DNA from 3 places in the Nocardia sp. NPDC057455 genome. Region 3 is predicted to be linked to each of the others. Evidence: riboswitches for the same ligand, from Rfam matches in the RefSeq annotation. Region 3 holds a riboswitch; each other region holds the start of a gene.

Region 1 (5,633 bases), on a different contig from region 3:
TACCTCGGTTCGTCGTTGATCCAGCGCACCGGTGACCGGTACGTCCTCCCGGACGCGACCGGGAGGGGTGTATTGACAGTACGACAATAACGCCGCGGCGCTACGGCTCGCTCGCGACTGCGCGCCGCTCTAGGCTGCACGTGTGGAAGCGCTGTCTGATCAGGGGTGGTACAACCTTCTCGCCGGCCTCGCGATGCTGGTCGGCCTCGTCGGAGTCGTCGTGCCGATCCTGCCGGGCGTGATCCTGATCTTCGCGGCCATCGCCGTCTGGGCCGCCCTCACCGGTGGCGCCACGGCGTGGACAGTCTTCGCGATCAGCGCGTTGTTGCTGGTGCTTTCCGGGGTCGTCAAATACGTCTGGCCCGGCCGCCGGATGAAGGACGCGGGCGTGTCCAGCCGGGCGGTCTTCCTCGGCGCGGTACTCGGCATCGTCGGCTTCTTCGTGATCCCGGTGATCGGCCTGTTCGTGGGTTTCGTTCTCGGCGTGTATCTTTCGGAACTCCAGCGGCTGCGCGTCAATCGGCAGGCATGGCAGGCGACGGTGCACGCGTTGAAGGGCGTCGGCCTGTCCATGCTGATCGAACTCTTCGGCGCGTTGCTGGCCACCGGCGTTTGGCTCGTCGGCGTCTTCGTCGTGTGAGCGCTACCGATCGATGGCGGGGAACGGGATCGTGTCGCCCGCCCCGCTTTCCGGGAGTTCGTCGCGGCGCAGCCGGAGGGTCGGCGGTTGCGGGCGGTACAGCGGCAGCGTGGGGGCCGGATCGTCACGGACGACGCGCTCGCGGGCCGGGAGCCGGTAGAACGCGCGCGCGTTGTCCTCGAGCACCGCGTGCATGTCGGTGCCCACCACGTCGCAGAGCAGATCCACGTCCGAGTCCCGGAACGGGCGTCCGGCTCGGGTGCCGGGCAGATCGGTGCCGAACATGAGGGCTCCGGGATTCACCGCGTGGATGCGGCGCAGGGTGTCGGCCACGTTCATCGCGACCCGTCCGAAACCGGTCGCCTTGACCTTGGCTCCGCGGTCGACGAGATCGAGCAGGAAGGGCAGCCCCTCCGCGGACATGCCCAGATGGTCGACCGACAACGCGGGCAGCTTGGAGATGACCGGTTGCAGCGAGGCCAGCATCGTGCCGTCGATGTAGACCTCGACGTGCCAGCCGACCAGCTCGTGCGCGCGTAGCGCCTGCAACGTCATTCCGGTGATGTCGGCCGCCGCGCGCTTGAGGTTGAACCGCAGCGCGCGCACGCCGATGCGGTCCAGTTCCAGAATCTCCTCGTCGGAGGCGTCCAAGTCGAGCCGGGTGACGCCGACCCAGCCCTCGCCGAGCTCGGCGAGGGCGGCCTTCAGGTAGGTCTGATCGGTGCCCTGGAACGACCCGCTGACCACCGCGCCGCCCGCGACGTCGAAGCGCGACATGCGTTTGCGGTAATCCGCGATGGTGAACGGGTCGGGCAGGTAGCCCTCGTTCTCGGCCAGCGGGAATCGCGGGTCGAAGATGTGCAGGTGGGCATCGAACACTTGTACAGAATGCCTCAGGGTCGAATTTTCCGCTGCCACAGCGGGGGTGTGGCGGTGGCAGCGGAGTCGGTCGCAGCCGGGGTGATCAGACCTTGTGCGGTTCGCTGGCGCGCAGCATGTCCTCGCGCTCGACGACCTTGACGCGCTCACGGCCCTCGGGTTCGCCGAGGGAGCGTTCGTGTGCGTCGAGGCGGTACCAGCCGGCCCAGGTGGTAAACGGGATGCCCTTGCTCTCCAGGAATTCGGTGACGGCCTCGGGGTCGGGCCGCTGCGCCGGGGTGAAGCCGGGAGCGTCGTCCAGCAGGCAGGCGATGGTCTCGTTGGCGTCGCCCTTGGTGTGGCCGATCAGGCCGACCGGGCCGCGCTTGATCCAGCCGGTGACGTAGGTGGCGGGCAGGTAGCGCGCGGCGCCGTCGGCGTTCTCGTCGGCGATCACGCGACCCGCTTCGTTCGGCACGGTGCCCGCCTGGTCGTCGAACGGCAGGTTGGTCAGGTTCTGCGACAGATAGCCGACGGCGCGGTACACCGCCTGCACGTCCCAGTCCTTGAACACGCCGGTGCCCTTGACGTTACCGGTGCCGTCGAGCTGGGTGCGCTCGGTGCGCAGGCCGACGACCTTGCCGTTCTCGCCGAGCACTTCGGTGGGGGATTCGAAGAAGTGCAGGAACAGCTTGTGCGGCCGGTCGCCGGCGTCGCGGATGGCCCACTGCTCGAGCGTGTTGGCGACCATGTCGACCTGCTTGGAATGCCTGCGCGCGGCTTCGGAGCCCTCGTCGTAGTCGATGTCCTCGGGGTCGACGATGACTTCGATGGTGGGGGAGTGGTCGAGTTCGCGCAGTTCCAGCGGGGTGAACTTGGCCTGGGCGGGCCCGCGGCGGCCGAAGACATGGACCTCGACGGCCTTGTTGGCCGTGAGGCCCTTGTAGACGTTCGGCGGGATCTCGGTGGGCAGCAGTTCGTCGCCGGTCTTGGCCAGCACGCGGGCGACGTCGAGGGCGACGTTGCCGACGCCGAGGACGGCGACCTTCTCCGCGTCCAACGGCCAGGTGCGGGGGACGTCGGGGTGGCCGTCGTACCAGGAGACGAAGTCGGCGGCGCCGAAGGAGCCGTCGAGATCGATGCCGGGGATGGGCAGCGCGCGGTCGGCGTTGGCGCCGGTGGAGAAGATCACCGCGTCGTAGAAGGCCCGCAGGTCGTCCAGCGTGATGTCGGTGCCGTAGTCGATATTGCCCAGCAGGCGCACCTGCGGCTTGTCCAGCACCTTGTGCAGGGCGGTGATGATGCCTTTGATCCGCGGGTGGTCGGGCGCGACGCCGTAGCGGATCAACCCGAAGGGCGCGGGCATGCGCTCGAACAGGTCGATGCTCACCTCGGCATCGGACTTCATCAGTGCGTCGGCGGCGTAGATCCCGGCCGGTCCGGCGCCCACGATCGCGATGCGGAGCGGGCGGGTCCTCGCGGTGTGCGCGTCGGGCCCGGAGGAGGAAGCCTGCGTCACCACGGAGGGCTCGCGAACACCGCCGTCCTCTACTGCACTCTGTTCGGTCATCTCTTTACGCGCACCTTTATGGTCGAAACAATTAAGGACGTCTGGCTTAGCTTAGGCTAAGTTGACGCACCGGCTCGGTCGCACCCTCGGTGCGGACGCCGGCGTTGCCGGCTCGTGGCTGCACGGTGCTCCGTTCGCCGCGGCGTGGAGCTGCCGATTCGCTATGACAGCAGGCCGCCCTCCCGCGATTCTATCGGGATGGTCGATGCCGCCCCGCGTCGGTGCGTGAACTCGGCGGATGCCGTGAAAAGCCACAATCGTCGCTTACCCGCTCGAGCGCGGCCTATCGCGGCCGCCGGGACCGAGCCGGCTCCGCCGGTGTCCGCAGCCGGGGGCCGAGCGCTCGATACCCGCGCCGACCAGGGATCATCGAGCCATGACCGAACAGCAGCCGACCGCGGGCGAGGACGAGATCATCCGGGTCGATCAGACCGACAAGCGTTCGGCGGCCCCGTTCATCGCGGCCGCGGTGGTCGCGGCGATCGTGTTGATCGCGATCGTGCTCGGTGGTGTGCTGTCGCCGGCTGAGAAAAATGTCACAGAAGCCGACCGCATCGTGGCGGCCGTCCGCAATTTCGTGGACGGCGCCAACCGCAGCGACGCCGTACCGCCGCCCGGCACCGCGTGCCTGGGTTTCGACGCGAGCCGCTCGCCGCTGGCGGGCCAGGACGGCGTCGGAAAGCCGGTCGAGATCACGAAAATCGACAACCCGATCATGGACGGCGACCGGGGCAAGGCGACCGTGACCACGAAGGTGGACGGGCGAGAGCGGACCTCGACCTGGAATCTCACCAGATCCGGCGGCAAGTGGCTGGTCTGCACCTGAGCGTTCGCGCAGTGTGCGCCACCGTTTGACACGATGACCCGGGTCGGTGCAATCTCAGTCGAAGGTCATGAGAACCAGTGTCAAGCCCCGGCATTGCTGGTCGGCAACCCTCCTCCGCGGTGGGGTGCTCCGGGTGACGACCTGGCGGCGCCCTGGTCCCGGGTGCGGCAAGTGCGGATTCGCAGGAGGTGCACATGAGTTATGCCGGTGACATCACTCCGCAGCAGGCGTGGGAGCTGCTGCGGGACAATCCCGAAGCCGTCCTCGTGGACGTGCGCACGGAAGCGGAATGGAAGTTCGTCGGCGTCCCCGATACGAGCGCGATCGAACGGCCGACCGTGCTGATCGAGTGGGTCGACTCCTCGGGCGCGCGTAACGAGGCGTTCGTCGAGCAGCTTCGGCAGGCGCTCGACGGCCACGACCCCGAGGCTCCCCTCGTCTTCCTCTGTCGCTCCGGTCAGCGTTCGATAGGCGCGGCGATCGCCGCCACCACGGCGGGTTACCGCACCTCCTACAACGTGCTGGAGGGCTTCGAAGGCCCGCTCGACGAATTCGGGCATCGCGGCAGTGCTGGCTGGCGTGCTCTCGGACTGCCCTGGCGGCAGTCGTGATCACCGGCGGCGCGTTCGACAAGCCGCTGCCCGGCGGCGTCGGTCCCGCGACGCTGGGCGTGCGCGGCGGGTTGCGGCGCTCCGGTTTCGAGGAGACCGCCGAGGCGCTCTATCTGACCTCCGGCTTCGTCTACGAGAGCGCCGAAGCCGCCGAGGCCGCGTTCACCGGCGAGGTCGAGCACTTCGTCTACTCCCGCTACGGCAACCCGACGGTGGCCATGTTCGAGGAGCGGATGCGCCTGATCGACGGCGCCGAGGCGTGCTTCGCGACCGCGAGCGGCATGTCCGCGGTGTTCACCGCGCTGGGCGCGCTGCTGAAGGCGGGCGACCGGCTCGTCGCGGCGCGCAGCCTGTTCGGCTCGTGCTTCGTGGTGTGCAACGAAATCCTGCCGCGCTGGGGCGTGGAGACCGTCTTCGTCGACGGCGAGGATCTCGACCAGTGGGAACAGGCGCTGTCGGTGCCCACCCGGGCGGTGTTCTTCGAGACGCCCGCCAATCCGATGCAGACCTTGGTCGACGTGCGCCGGGTGACCGAGCTGGCGCACGCGGCGGGCGCGAAAGTGGTGCTGGACAACGTGTTCGCCACTCCGCTGCTGCAACGTAGCTTCGAACTCGGCGCCGACGTGGTGGTCTACTCGGGGACAAAGCACATCGATGGCCAAGGCCGCGTGCTCGGTGGCGCGATCCTCGGCGCTCAGGACTACATCGATGGCCCGGTGAAAACGCTGATGCGCCATACCGGTCCGGCGCTGAGCCCATTCAACGCGTGGACACTGCTCAAGGGCCTGGAGACGATGCCGCTGCGGGTACGCCACTCGGCGGAGTCCGCCCTGCGGATCGCTCGTTTCCTGGAAAGCAACCCGGCCGTCAGCTGGGTGCGGTACCCGTTCCTGGAATCCCATCCGCAGCACGCGCTGGCCACCAGCCAGATGAGCGGGGGCGGCACCGTGGTCACCTTCGAACTGAACGCGCCCGCGAACGAGGCGAAGAAGCGCGCTTTCGAAGTCCTCAACCGGTTGCGCATAGTCGACATCTCCAACAACCTCGGCGACGCGAAGACCCTGATCACGCACCCGGCCACCACGACGCACCGCGCCATGGGCCCGGAAGGCCGGGCCACCATCGGCC
Region 2 (5,633 bases), on a different contig from region 3:
ACAGCACCCAGATCGCCTGCAATGCCCGCAGGACCAGATAGCGCGCCACGACTATCGTCCGCTCAGCCAGGTGTCGAAGAACTGCAACCGCGCCGAGGCCTCGAACTTCAGATCCTGCGTGTTCGCACCCGCCCCGATCGCCTGGGACAGCTCGACGGTCGGGATCAGCAGCCCGGCGTCGAGCACCTGCTCCTGCGCGGTTCGGATGAGCCCGTTGCGGGTCGGAGTGTCGAGGGTGGCAACCTGTCCGTTCAGTGCGTCGTCCAAGGAGGGGATGGGGCCGCGGGAATTGAGATTGCGCCCTTCCAGACCGAAGGAGGTGCGCAGGATGTCGCCGTCGGCGCGGGTGGTGTTGCCGTAGAAGGTGTCGAAGTCCTTGGTGTTCTGCCGTGCCGTGGTCTCCGCCACCGACACCAGGTCCAGTTTCAGCTCGACGCCGACCTGCCGCAGCTGCTGCTGCACCAGTTCGAGGATCGCCTGGTTGCCCGCGAAGACCTGGCTGAACAGCACCGAGAACGTCAACCGCGCACCGTTGTTCGTCCGGATGCCGTCCGGGCCGGGCGCCCAGCCGGCCTGGTCGAGGATGGTGCGCGCCTTCGCCGGGTCGTGGGCCAGGCGCGTCGACAGGTCGGTGTAACCGGGTGTGGTGCTGGCCAGCGTGCTGGTGGCGGGCTTGAACTTCGGGCCGAGCACGGTGTCCACCAGTTGCCTGCGATCGAGGGCGGGCAGCAGCGCCCGGCGCACCGCCGGATCGCGCAGCGGTCCGCGGGTGACGTTCACCTGCAAGCCGAACGGCACACCAGGGTTGGCGGTGCTGAGCACCCGGCCGCCCGCCGCCTCGATCTGCGGAGCGTCCTGCGGCAGCGCGTCGCTGATCGCGTCCAGCTGTCCGGAGGCGAGACTGCCGGTGCGCACGCCGGATTCGGGCACCACGGTGAACTCGATCTTGTCCAGGTAGGCCTCGCCGCGATGGGCGAACACCGCCGAACCCCAGTGGTAGCCGGTGCGCTTGGCCAGCGTCGCGGACGAGTCCTGGCGATAGGCCGCGTAGGTGAACGGCCCGCTGCCGACGTTGTCGCCGAGGCAGCGCTGCTCGGCCGGCTTCGCCGTGGTCGCGTCGGCCAGGATGCCGAGCTGGGCGGTCGAGGACGCCTGTAGGAATTGGGCGTTGGGTTTGCTGAACTCGACCCGTGCGGTGAGCCGGTCGACGGCGGTGGTGCCCACGTAGCCGGTGAGGTAGCTGCTGCCCAAGGGCGCCTTGCCCGAGCCGAGCTGCACGACCGAATCGAACGTGTTGCGCACCGAGTCGGCGGTGAGCGGCGTGCCGTCGCTGAAGGTGACGCCGTCGACGAGGCGGAAGGTGAAGACCTTCGCGTCGGGGGTCGCCTCCCAGCTCTGCGCCAGCCACGGCTTCAGCTCGCCGGTGGTCGGATCCTGGTCGGTCAGCGAATCCACGATCTGCCGGGCCACGTACAACGTCTGGTTGGTGCCTGCCTGGGCCGGGTCCGAGCAGGTCGGCGCCTGGGACAGGCCGTAGCGCAGGGTGCCGCCCGGACGGGGCGGGCCCGCGTCGCCGCCGGGCGCGGCCGAATCACTGCCGCAGGCGGCCACGGTGGTGGCCGCGGCGAGCGCGCCGGCCAGCGCGACGATTCGGTGACGGGTTCGGATCACGAGGCGACTCCAGATACGTCGAGGCGGGCGAGCTGCTCGCGCGGGTGGGGAAAGGCATCGGCGACACCGATCGCCAACGGTCGGCCGGGCATACGGCGGCACTGCTGCGTCATCGGCTCAGCGCTTCTCGGGCAGGCCGGGTGGATTGATTCGAGATTCGGTGACCGCTTCGTTGCGCAGGCCCCAGCGGTCGATCACCTGCTGGTAGGCGCCGTGCTCTAGGGGCGTAGGCCAGCGCGTGCTGCACGGCGGTGATCAGCCCGTTGTCCTTCTTGGTGAGCACCGCGATCTCACCTTGCAGCGCCTCGCCCGCACCGGAGAAGGTGCCCACGATCTTGGTCTGCTTCGCGGTGGCCGCGTGGTAGATCGCGGTCGGGTTGGGGCCGAGATAGCCGTCCAGCCGCTGTGAGGCCAGCGCCAGGTAGTAGTCGGTGACCTGCTGGAAGTAGGCGATGTCGATCGGCGCCAGCCCGTCGGCCCGGTTCTGCTCGTTCCACTTGACCAGCAGTTGCAACTGATTGGTGCCGCTGCCGACGCCGTTCGACAGCCGGGCGACCGCGAGCGCGGTGCCGAGCAGAAAGCCCAGCGCCGTGCCCCAGATGGTCAGCTCCACGGTGACCCGCAACGCCGACAGCACCGAATTCGCGGTGACGTATCGCGCGAACGTCGGCCAGTCCCAGCCCGGATTGGTCGCCAGCCCGTGCACGAACTGGGCGAGCAGGATCAGTGCGGCGGCACCGACCACCCAGCGCCAGGGATGCCGGGTCTCGGCCACAGGCGGCGTCGTGCCGGAATCGGCGGATTCCGGCGCGGGGGCGAGTGCGCCGGTCGGGACCGGTTCACGCGGCGCGACGGTTTCGGGTGCGGCGGCGTCGGGTGCGGTGGACGCACTCATGACGGGTCCTCGATGATCACTTCGATTCCTCCATCGGTCCCGGCGGAAGCACCCGCACCCGGTGGCCGGGGGGTTGCTGCGACGTCGACGAGCCAGGTCTCTCGGTCGCTCTGGATGGTTGGCGCCGACCCCCTGTCAACCGATGTCAGGGGCAAGCCGAATCATGATGCCCAGCAGGAGAAGGCTGGAACAAGAGAAGTAATCACCGTGAGCGTAGATCTTGTCTACGCGGATAGATCGGGTTCTTGTAGTAACCAGGCGTGCGCTGCTGCGCTGCTGTGCCGAGGGCGGTGCGAGCCTGTCACGTCCTCGCGGATGGGCGTTCGCGCCGTATACCGGCGGCCGGATGCAGCATACGACTATCGCCAGGGCTGGAAACGCGAGTCGGCCACGCGGAGGCCAGTTTCGGGCAAACAAGACTCGCCATGAAATTGCTGTACGCAATCTGTGCTGTTGGAGCCGTTTGCCGGAGTACTGTGCCCCTCGATCGTTCCGCCGATGAGGAGGATAAGTGACCATATTGCGCCGTCTGACCCAGTTGTCCGCTGTCGCGACCGGTTCGGTCGCCCTCGTGCTCGCCGGGCCGGGTGCCGCGTTCGCGGCTCCGGAGGCCACGATTCCCGCGTTCTCCGATCTTTCCGCGCCGATCGCCGCCCCCGGTGACCTGTTCGGCGCTTACCAAACCGCGCTCGACGCGCTGCGCGCGCTCGGTATCCAGCCGTTCGCGTACCCGAGCGCGTCGGCGTTCTGCCTCGACAACACCACCGCCGGTCTGGCGCCCGCGGTGGCGGGCGCCATTCCCGGGCCGTGGCCGAAGAACACCGTGCAGCTTCCCGGCCTGGACCTCAGCGCCGTCAAGGCCGGGCAGGCCATGTTCACCTTCGTGCCCTACGGCCTCGGACCGGACGGCGCGAATACCGCGGGGATGCAGGTGGCCTGGCTCAACCTGAGCAACGGACGCAGCGGAACGGCCGCCATGGGTCCGCTGCCCGAAGTCGCCCGCGCGATGATCCCCGCGGCCGTTCCAGCGGACCTGCGGGCCGGTGCCGAGCAGGCGATCCGCGACTTCCTCTTCGCGGCCCTTCCGATGGGCGGGGTGCGCGCGGTCCCGGTGGACACCGGCAAGGGCACCGTTCTCGCCGCGGTGTTCGGCACGGTCCAGAACGGCGCCAAGTCCTGCTTCTTCCTGCCGACGGTCGGAATCACCGCGGTCCCATGATGTCGCGGCCGTCGCGGCGCGGTGCCGTTCCGGTGAGCGAGCGCCCCTTCCAGTGCGCCGTGCCGCGGCGGCGGGCCCGGTGGGAACGCGCCCACAGCAGCAGATACGCCGCCACCGACACCGGATGCGCGAGGGCGGCCAGCACATCCGAGCGTCCCAGCGGGCCGCCGGTTTCGGTCGAGCGGGCCAGCAGTCGCCCGGCGACGGCGGCGAGCCAGCCGATCGCGCCCGTCCGGCGAACCGCGCCCCGGCCGAGCACCGCGGCCACGGGTGGTACCCAATAGGCAAAGGCGGCAACAGATCCCACCGCCGCTCCGCCCGTGACCGTGCCGTCGTAGGCCGACCAAAGCCAGCGAGTGTAGCCCGCGTCCAGTTCGGCGGCGCCGCGATACATCCTGGTGCGGGCCAGCTCTCCCGCGGCCACCAGAACGGTGGCGTGACCGGCTCGCCGCAACGTGCGGGCGATGTCGAGGTCCTCGGTGACGCTCCCGGCCACGGCCGTGTGGCCGCCGACCGCACGGTACGCGGCATTGTCGAACACGAGGAACTGGCCGCAGGCCACCGCCGTAGCGGGCCGCAGACTTCGTTCGGCCACGCCGATCGGCAGTGTCGAAGCCCACGACCAGCACAGCAGGGGCTGCACCACGGCCTCCGCCACGGAATCGGCCACTTGCAGGGGCCACGGCGAGACCAGCGCGGCTCCACGTCTGCGCAGCGCGCCGACCGCCGCGGCGAGCGCGGTCGGGGCCAGCCGCACGTCGGCGTCCAGGAAGATCAGCACCGGCGTCGACACCTCCTCCGCCAGCCGGACACAGGCGGCGGCCTTCCCGGTCCAGCCGGCGACCGGATCGGACTCGGTGCGCAGCAGGGTGAAACGCGGGTCGTCGCCGATCGCCGCTCGGGCGGCAGCGCCGGTGTCGTCGGTGGACGCGTCGTCCAGGATGCGTACCACCAGGCGCGCAACGCCGACCTGGGCGCGCAGGTCGCTGATCAGGGCGGGTAGCCGGTCGGCCTCGTTGCGCGCCGGGACGCAGACGGTGACCGGTTCGATCACCGTCGTGGGGGCGTTCGTCAACCGGTGCACGGTGATCCGGTTGTATAGCGCGATGCCCGCGCCGAGCGCCGCCACCGCGGTGGCGAAGGTCGGCAGGATCGAGTTCGCGCGCAACGTCTTCGGCAGGTCGGCACTCACCATGCGGGCCACGCTATCGCGGCGCACCGGCCTGCCGCTCAGCGATTCTGCGTCACCGAGCGCCACCAGCGGTTCAGGGAGAAGCCGACTTCCGGCGCGCCGGGCGGTGCGGGATTGCGGTCCATGTACGCCATCGCCGCGACGATGGCGGCCACCGCGAGCGTGATGCCGCCCGCGATGCCCGCCCAGCCCGCGAACGAGCGGGTGTTCGGGTCGGCGTAGCTGACCTCGGCCTGCGGCCTGGAGACTTCGCCGGGCGGCAGTTTCCAGGAGACGACGTTGTCGCCCTCGCGGCTGCCGTTGGTCTTGGCGACGCGGGCCGGGAACGCGATGGTCAACTGCACGTCCGAGCCGTGCGGCGGCAGAGATTTCAGATCGACCCGCCCGCTCAGGCTGACCAGGTCGCCGGTGCGCTGGAACTGCAACTGGAACATGCCCTGGGTCTGCTCGGACAGCTGGCCGAGCTGCTGCACATCACCGAAGGACAGGTCCTCGAAGAACACCTGGCTGCCGGTGTAGCCGTCCTGGGCGTACGGCTCCACCCGCAACTTGGCCGCCAGCGTCTCGGGCGCCTTCAACTGCGGGCCCTTGTCCCCGGCATCGGCGGGCACCACGGCGGCGACGATCCGGCCGGACACCCGGTCGTTGGACGAGAC
Region 3 (5,633 bases):
ACGAAATCACTGGTGTTCCTGCTCGACGACGACCCGGTGCTGTTGCTGGTCTCGGGGGCGCATCAGGTCGACTTGGTGAAGACCGGCGCGCGCCTGGAGGGGACGCTGACCCGCGCCCCCGCCGATACGGTGCGGGCGGTGACCGGTCAGCCCATCGGCGGCGTCGCACCGGTCGGTCACCCGACCAACCTGCCCACCTGGGTGGACAACGCGCTGGGACGCCACCGGGAGCTGTGGGCCGCGGGCGGGCATCCGAACACCATCTTCCGCACGTCCTTCTCGGAGTTGCTGCGGATCACCGCGGGTCTTCCGATCGACGTCGACTGACTCGGAATAGTCGCGGCGAGCCCGATACCGGCACGAGTGCGACCCACGCCACCCTCACGGCGGAGAGTCCGGGCGTAGGTTCGTGAGGTGACCGAAGCACCACGGCCCGAGACGGAACTACAGATCCCCGATGATCTGAGCGGCATCACCGCGGAGCAGTATCGCGCCTCCATGCGCCACTATCCGGCCGGCGTCACCGTCGTCACGCTGACTTCGCCGCAAGGGCCCGTCGGCTTCACCGCGACCTCCTTCGCCTCGTTGTCGCTGGATCCGCCGCTGGTGTCGTTCAATATCGCGCACACCTCCTCCAGCCTGTCCGCCATGCTGGACGCCGAGTCGGCCGTCATCCATTTCCTCGGCGAACACCAGCAGCACCTGGCTCACCGGTTCTCCCGGACCGCGCAGGAGCGCTTCACCGACCGTGCCCTGTGGACCACCCTGGACACCGGCGAACCGGTCCTGCACGGCACCCCGATCTGGATGCGCGTCACGGTGCACCAGCTCATCCCCATCGGCGACCACACCTTCGTCGTCGGCTTGGTCACCCGGGTCCACGACAACACCGACGAGAAGCCCGCCGCCGCGCCACTGCTGTACTACAACGGGCGCTACTACCGACCGATCGCCCTGAGCGACTGACCCGAGTTCGCAACCCGCGCGGATCGGGAAACCGCGGCTTCAGCCGACCAGGCAGGGGGCCGCGCCGGTGGGGGCGGTGGAGGTGAAGGGGCGCGTTTCGGGGATGGGGTTCCAGACGCCGTTCTCGGCGGCATAGTTCCACGTGGGGCCCGTTCGCGCGAGAGTGGCGATCGCCTCGATCAGGCGGTCCACGTCGGCGGAGGTGGTGCCGAGGCCGATGCTGGCGCGCAGTGCGCCGTCCAAGCCGAGGCGGGTGAGCAATGGGTGGGCACAGAAACGTCCGTCGCGCACACCGATGCCGTGTTCGGCGGAGAGATAGGCGGCGACGTGGCCGGGGGCGAAATCGTCCAGGGTGAAGGCGACGATGCCGACCGAGTCGGGGCTATCGATCCAGATGCGCAACAGCTGGACGCCGGGAATCGTGGCCAAGCCGTCGCGGAGACGGTCGGCGAGCAGGTGTTCGTGCGCGGCAAGGGTTTCGGCGTCGATGGCACAGAGCGCGTCACAGGCGGCGGCCAGCGCGGCGGCGCCGAGCACGTTCGGCGAGCCTGCTTCGTGCCGCTGCGGAGCGGGTGCCCATTCGGCGGCGTCGCTGCGCACCTCGCGCACCGCGCCGCCGCCCGCCAGGTAGGGCTGCGCCGCGTCGAGCCAATCCCGCTTGCCCACCAGCACACCCGCGCCGAACGGCGCGTAGAGCTTGTGTCCGGAGAACGCCAGGTAGTCGATTCCGGTGTCGCGCAGGCTGATCCGCCGATGCGGGGCCAACTGGGCCGCGTCCACCAGGATCCGGGCGCCGCACTGATGCGCGATGGTGGCCAGCCGCTCCAGCGGAAGCACCTCGCCGGTCACGTTCGATGCGCCGGTCACCGCGAGCAATGCGGCGGGCCTGCTGCACAGTTCGGCGACCAGCCTGCCGATGGTCTCCTCGACCGTGTCGGCGGCCTGCACCACGCGCCTGCCCCGCCTGGTCCATGGCAGGAAGTTGGCGTGGTGTTCGATGTCGAGCACCACGGTGTCACCAGGGACGCAGGAGGCGAGCAGGTTCAGCGAGTCGGTGGTGTTGCGGGTGAAGACCACCACCTGGTCGTCGGCGGCATCGAGGAACCGGGACACCGAACCGCGAGCGGCTTCGTAGCACTCGGTGGAGATCCGCGAGGCGTAGCCCGCGCCGCGGTGCACGCTCGCGTAGTACGGCAGCAACTGCTGTATACGGTCGGTGACCTGCGTCAATGCGGGCGCGCTCGCGGCGTAGTCGAAGTTGGCGTAGGCCGCCGTTCCGCCGTGCACCAGCGGCACACGCAGTTCGTCACCGGATACCCGGGCGAAGGCGGCACAGGGGTTGTCGACAGCAGTAGTCATCACGTGAATCCCGTCGGCTCAGGGACCCGCGATCGAATGATTCGTCGAGTCCGCGCTTGCCGCGCCCGGTTGGGCGGCGGCCGGGTCGTCACCCGGAGCACCCCACCGCGGAGGAGGGTTGCCGGCCAGCAAGCCGGGGCTTTGCGCTGGCACTCGTGACCAGACCCGAGAGTGGCAGAAGCGCCCCGGCGCTGTCAACCACATTCCGCCCGAGTCCCCACGAGCACCGCGTGGACATAACCACCACGCGTCGGCCATTACAAGCACCCCTACGACGACAGGCGAGCCGCGCCCGCCTCGGGATTTCGCACGCCCGCCGGCAACCGGCTCCCGCTCTCGGGCGGGCCCGCCTCGGTTCGCCCGGCGGTTACCGCCGGGCCGGTCCGCCGCCGATGCGACTCGACGCCGGCTCCGGCGCCCCGCTCGTCTCCGTAGAGGCAGAGCTTCTCCGGCGCCATCCGTATCGAACGCGCTGAGCCCGATCGCGGCGGCCCGCTACGGCTCCCTCCATGACCGGCCGGAGCGAGCAGCCTCCCCACGCACCCCGTTGTCGGCGCCCTCGCGGGAACCAGTTCGGGATCACTGTGATGAGCCGAATCACACCCCCGGTTCAGCGATCTTCTGGCGAACACGACAGGCGAGTCGCCAACCAGCAATTTGCCTTGCCGGAGTGGCGAATATCTATCCCACCTGCAACAACACGCACCGCGCCTGCCGATCCGGCATCCGGTCCGGTGAACAACAAGCGACGACAACCCCGAGTACCGTGGACAGCTGGCCATAGCGCTGTTTGCCCTTTGGTAACCCAGCTATGACACAACAACGGGAAAGTGTGAGGCAAGTCGATGGGAGGTGCGCAGAGCACCATGCTCGAGACAGACGTCGACGCGCCGGCGGGCCCGTTGTCACGCGGCGATCGCGCGCCGGAGGCCAGGACGCTCGTCGACATCCTGACCGCGACGGCACTCGCCCATCCCGACGCCCCCGCCATCGATGACGGTCACCTCGTGCTGTCCTATCTGGAACTGGTCGTCGAGATCGAGAAGATCATGGCCCGTCTCGCCACGGCGGGCGTGCGGCCGGGCGATCGGGTCGGCGTGCGCATGCCGTCGGGCACCCGCGGGCTCTATGTGACCATCCTCGCCATCCTCTACGCAAGCGCCGCTTACGTACCGGTCGACGCCGACGACCCGGACGAGCGCGCGCAGCTGGTCTTCGGGGAGGCGCAGGTCACCGCGATCGTGACCGCCGATGGCATCGAGACCACGGCCGCGGGCATTCGCGCCGCGGAGCAGCAGCGCGAGCAGACCTGGTCGACGCTGCCCGCTCCCGGCGACGACGCCTGGATCATCTTCACCTCCGGTTCCACCGGCACGCCGAAAGGGGTTGCCGTCACCCACCGCAACGCCGCCGCCTTCGTCGACGCCGAAGCCGACCTGTTCCTCCACGACGCCCCGATCGGTCCGGGTGACCGGGTTCTCGCGGGCCTGTCGGTCGCTTTCGACGCGTCCTGCGAGGAGATGTGGCTGGCCTGGCGCAACGGCGCCTGCCTGGTGCCCGCCCCGCGTGAGCTGGTGCGCACCGGAGCCGATCTCGGTCCGTGGCTGGTGCGGCGGGAGATCAGCGTGGTCTCGACCGTCCCGACCCTGGCGGCGACCTGGCCGGTGGAGGCGTTGGAGGCGGTGCGCCTGCTCATCTTCGGCGGCGAGGCCGTCCCGCCGGAACTCGCCGAGCGACTCGCCGGGAACGGTGCTGCGGCTCGCGAGGTCTGGAACACCTACGGCCCCACCGAAGCCACGGTCGTCGCGTGCGCCGCGCGCTTGGACGGCCGGTGGCCGATCCGGATCGGCCTGCCGCTCAACGGTTGGGACCTGGTCGTCGTGGACCAGGCGGGTAATCCGGTGGCCGAGGGGGAATCCGGCGAACTGGTGATCGGCGGCGTGGGACTCGCCCGCTATCTCGACCCGGTCAAGGACGCCGAGAAGTACGCGCCACTGCCCTCCGTCGGCTGGGAGCGGGCCTACCGCAGCGGCGACCTGGTTCGCAACGACAGCGCCGGACTGATCTTCCTCGGCCGCGCCGACGATCAGATCAAGCTGGGCGGGCGGCGCATCGAACTCGGTGAAATCGATAACGCCCTGCAGCACCTGCCGGGAGTCACGGGCGCCGCGGCAGCCATCCGGACCACCACGGCGGGTAACAAACTTCTGGTCGGCTATCTGACCGGACCCGGCCCGGACTTCGATGTCAAGGCCGCCCGCGCCGTCCTCGGCGGACAACTTCCGGCACCGCTGGTGCCCAGGCTCGCGGTGGTCGACGAGCTACCCACCCGCACCTCCGGCAAGGTCGACCGCGACGCGCTGCCCTGGCCGCTGCCGAATGCCACCGAAGACGACGACGACAACGACCTGACCGGCACCGCGCAGTGGGTCGCCGGACTATGGGATGCCATCCTGGGCGCCGAGGCCGGCGATCTCGATGCGGACTTCTTCGACCTGGGCGGCGGCTCCCTCGCGGCGGCACAGCTGGTCAGCGCCTTGCGCGAACGGTATCCGCAGATCGCCGTCGCCGACGTCTACGACCATCCTCGCCTCGGCGCGCTGGCCGAGTTGCTGGAGCAGACCACGCCCACGGTGGCCGTCGCCGAACGGACGGTGCGGCCGACGCCGCTGCCCGCGCAAGCGACGCAGGTGCTCGCCACCATCCCGCTCACCACCCTGACCGGACTGCAGTGGTTCACCTGGCTGGCGATAGTCGGCAATATCGCGGCCTGGTCGGGTTCGCTGCCCTGGCTGCCCCAGCTGTCCTGGTGGTGGACGCTGGTCGCGTTCCTGCTGTTCATCTCTCCGCCCGGCCGCATGGCGATCTGCGTGGCCGGCGCGCGGCTGCTGCTGCGCGGCATCCGGCCGGGCAGCTATCCGCGCGGCGGCTCGGTGCATCTGCGGCTGTGGGCGGCGGTCCGTCTCTCCGAGGCCAGCGGCGCCGAGAACCTGTCCGGAGCGCCCTGGATGGTGCCGTTCGCCCGCGCCCTCGGCGCGAAGATCGGCAAGGGTGTCGACCTGCACAGCCTCCCGCCGGTGACCGGCATGCTCGAACTCGGTGACGGGTGCAGCGTGGAGCCGGAAGTCGACCTGTCCGGCTACTGGATCGACGGCGACGTGGTGCGTCTCGGCCCGATCACCATCGGCCCAGGGGCGGTGGTGGGCTCGCGCTCGATCTTGTTGCCCGGCACGAAGATCGGCAAGAACGCCGAGGTGGCGCCCGGCTCCGCGGTTTCGGGCAAGGTGAAGGCGGATCAGGAGTGGGCC

What was found. Region 3 has a riboswitch for S-adenosylmethionine ahead of ACFU5M_RS17130 (aminotransferase class V-fold PLP-dependent enzyme). Riboswitches for the same ligand answer to the same signal wherever they lie in the genome.
Region 1: it holds a riboswitch for S-adenosylmethionine, as region 3 does, so the genes downstream of both, ACFU5M_RS14180 (rhodanese-like domain-containing protein) here and ACFU5M_RS17130 (aminotransferase class V-fold PLP-dependent enzyme) in region 3, are expected to answer to the same signal.
Region 2: it holds a riboswitch for S-adenosylmethionine, as region 3 does, so the genes downstream of both, ACFU5M_RS28355 (hypothetical protein) here and ACFU5M_RS17130 (aminotransferase class V-fold PLP-dependent enzyme) in region 3, are expected to answer to the same signal.

The regions. Positions count from the first base shown of each region.
Region 1 covers NZ_JBHVDM010000028.1:55,688-61,320, reverse strand. Annotated here, with positions in the region: gene ACFU5M_RS14200 (DUF456 domain-containing protein) at 194-640, shown strand; gene ACFU5M_RS14195 (amidohydrolase family protein) at 644-1,519, opposite strand; gene ACFU5M_RS14190 (FAD-dependent oxidoreductase) at 1,605-3,068, opposite strand; gene ACFU5M_RS14185 (hypothetical protein) at 3,445-3,894, shown strand; SAM riboswitch class IV at 3,958-4,074, shown strand; gene ACFU5M_RS14180 (rhodanese-like domain-containing protein) at 4,089-4,505, shown strand; gene ACFU5M_RS14175 (O-succinylhomoserine sulfhydrylase) at 4,502-5,633, shown strand, end outside.
Region 2 covers NZ_JBHVDM010000095.1:15,865-21,497, forward strand. Annotated here, with positions in the region: gene ACFU5M_RS28345 (ABC transporter permease) at 1-49, opposite strand, end outside; gene ACFU5M_RS28350 (ABC transporter substrate-binding protein) at 52-1,671, opposite strand; gene ACFU5M_RS28355 (hypothetical protein) at 1,781-2,566, opposite strand; SAM riboswitch class I at 2,594-2,687, opposite strand; gene ACFU5M_RS28360 (hypothetical protein) at 3,078-3,785, shown strand; gene ACFU5M_RS28365 (glycosyltransferase) at 3,769-4,980, opposite strand; gene ACFU5M_RS28370 (LppM family (lipo)protein) at 5,016-5,633, opposite strand, start outside.
Region 3 covers NZ_JBHVDM010000037.1:29,275-34,907, forward strand. Annotated here, with positions in the region: gene ACFU5M_RS17120 (YbaK/EbsC family protein) at 1-327, shown strand, start outside; gene ACFU5M_RS17125 (flavin reductase family protein) at 415-966, shown strand; gene ACFU5M_RS17130 (aminotransferase class V-fold PLP-dependent enzyme) at 1,006-2,325, opposite strand; SAM riboswitch class IV at 2,373-2,486, opposite strand; gene ACFU5M_RS17135 (Pls/PosA family non-ribosomal peptide synthetase) at 3,192-5,633, shown strand, end outside.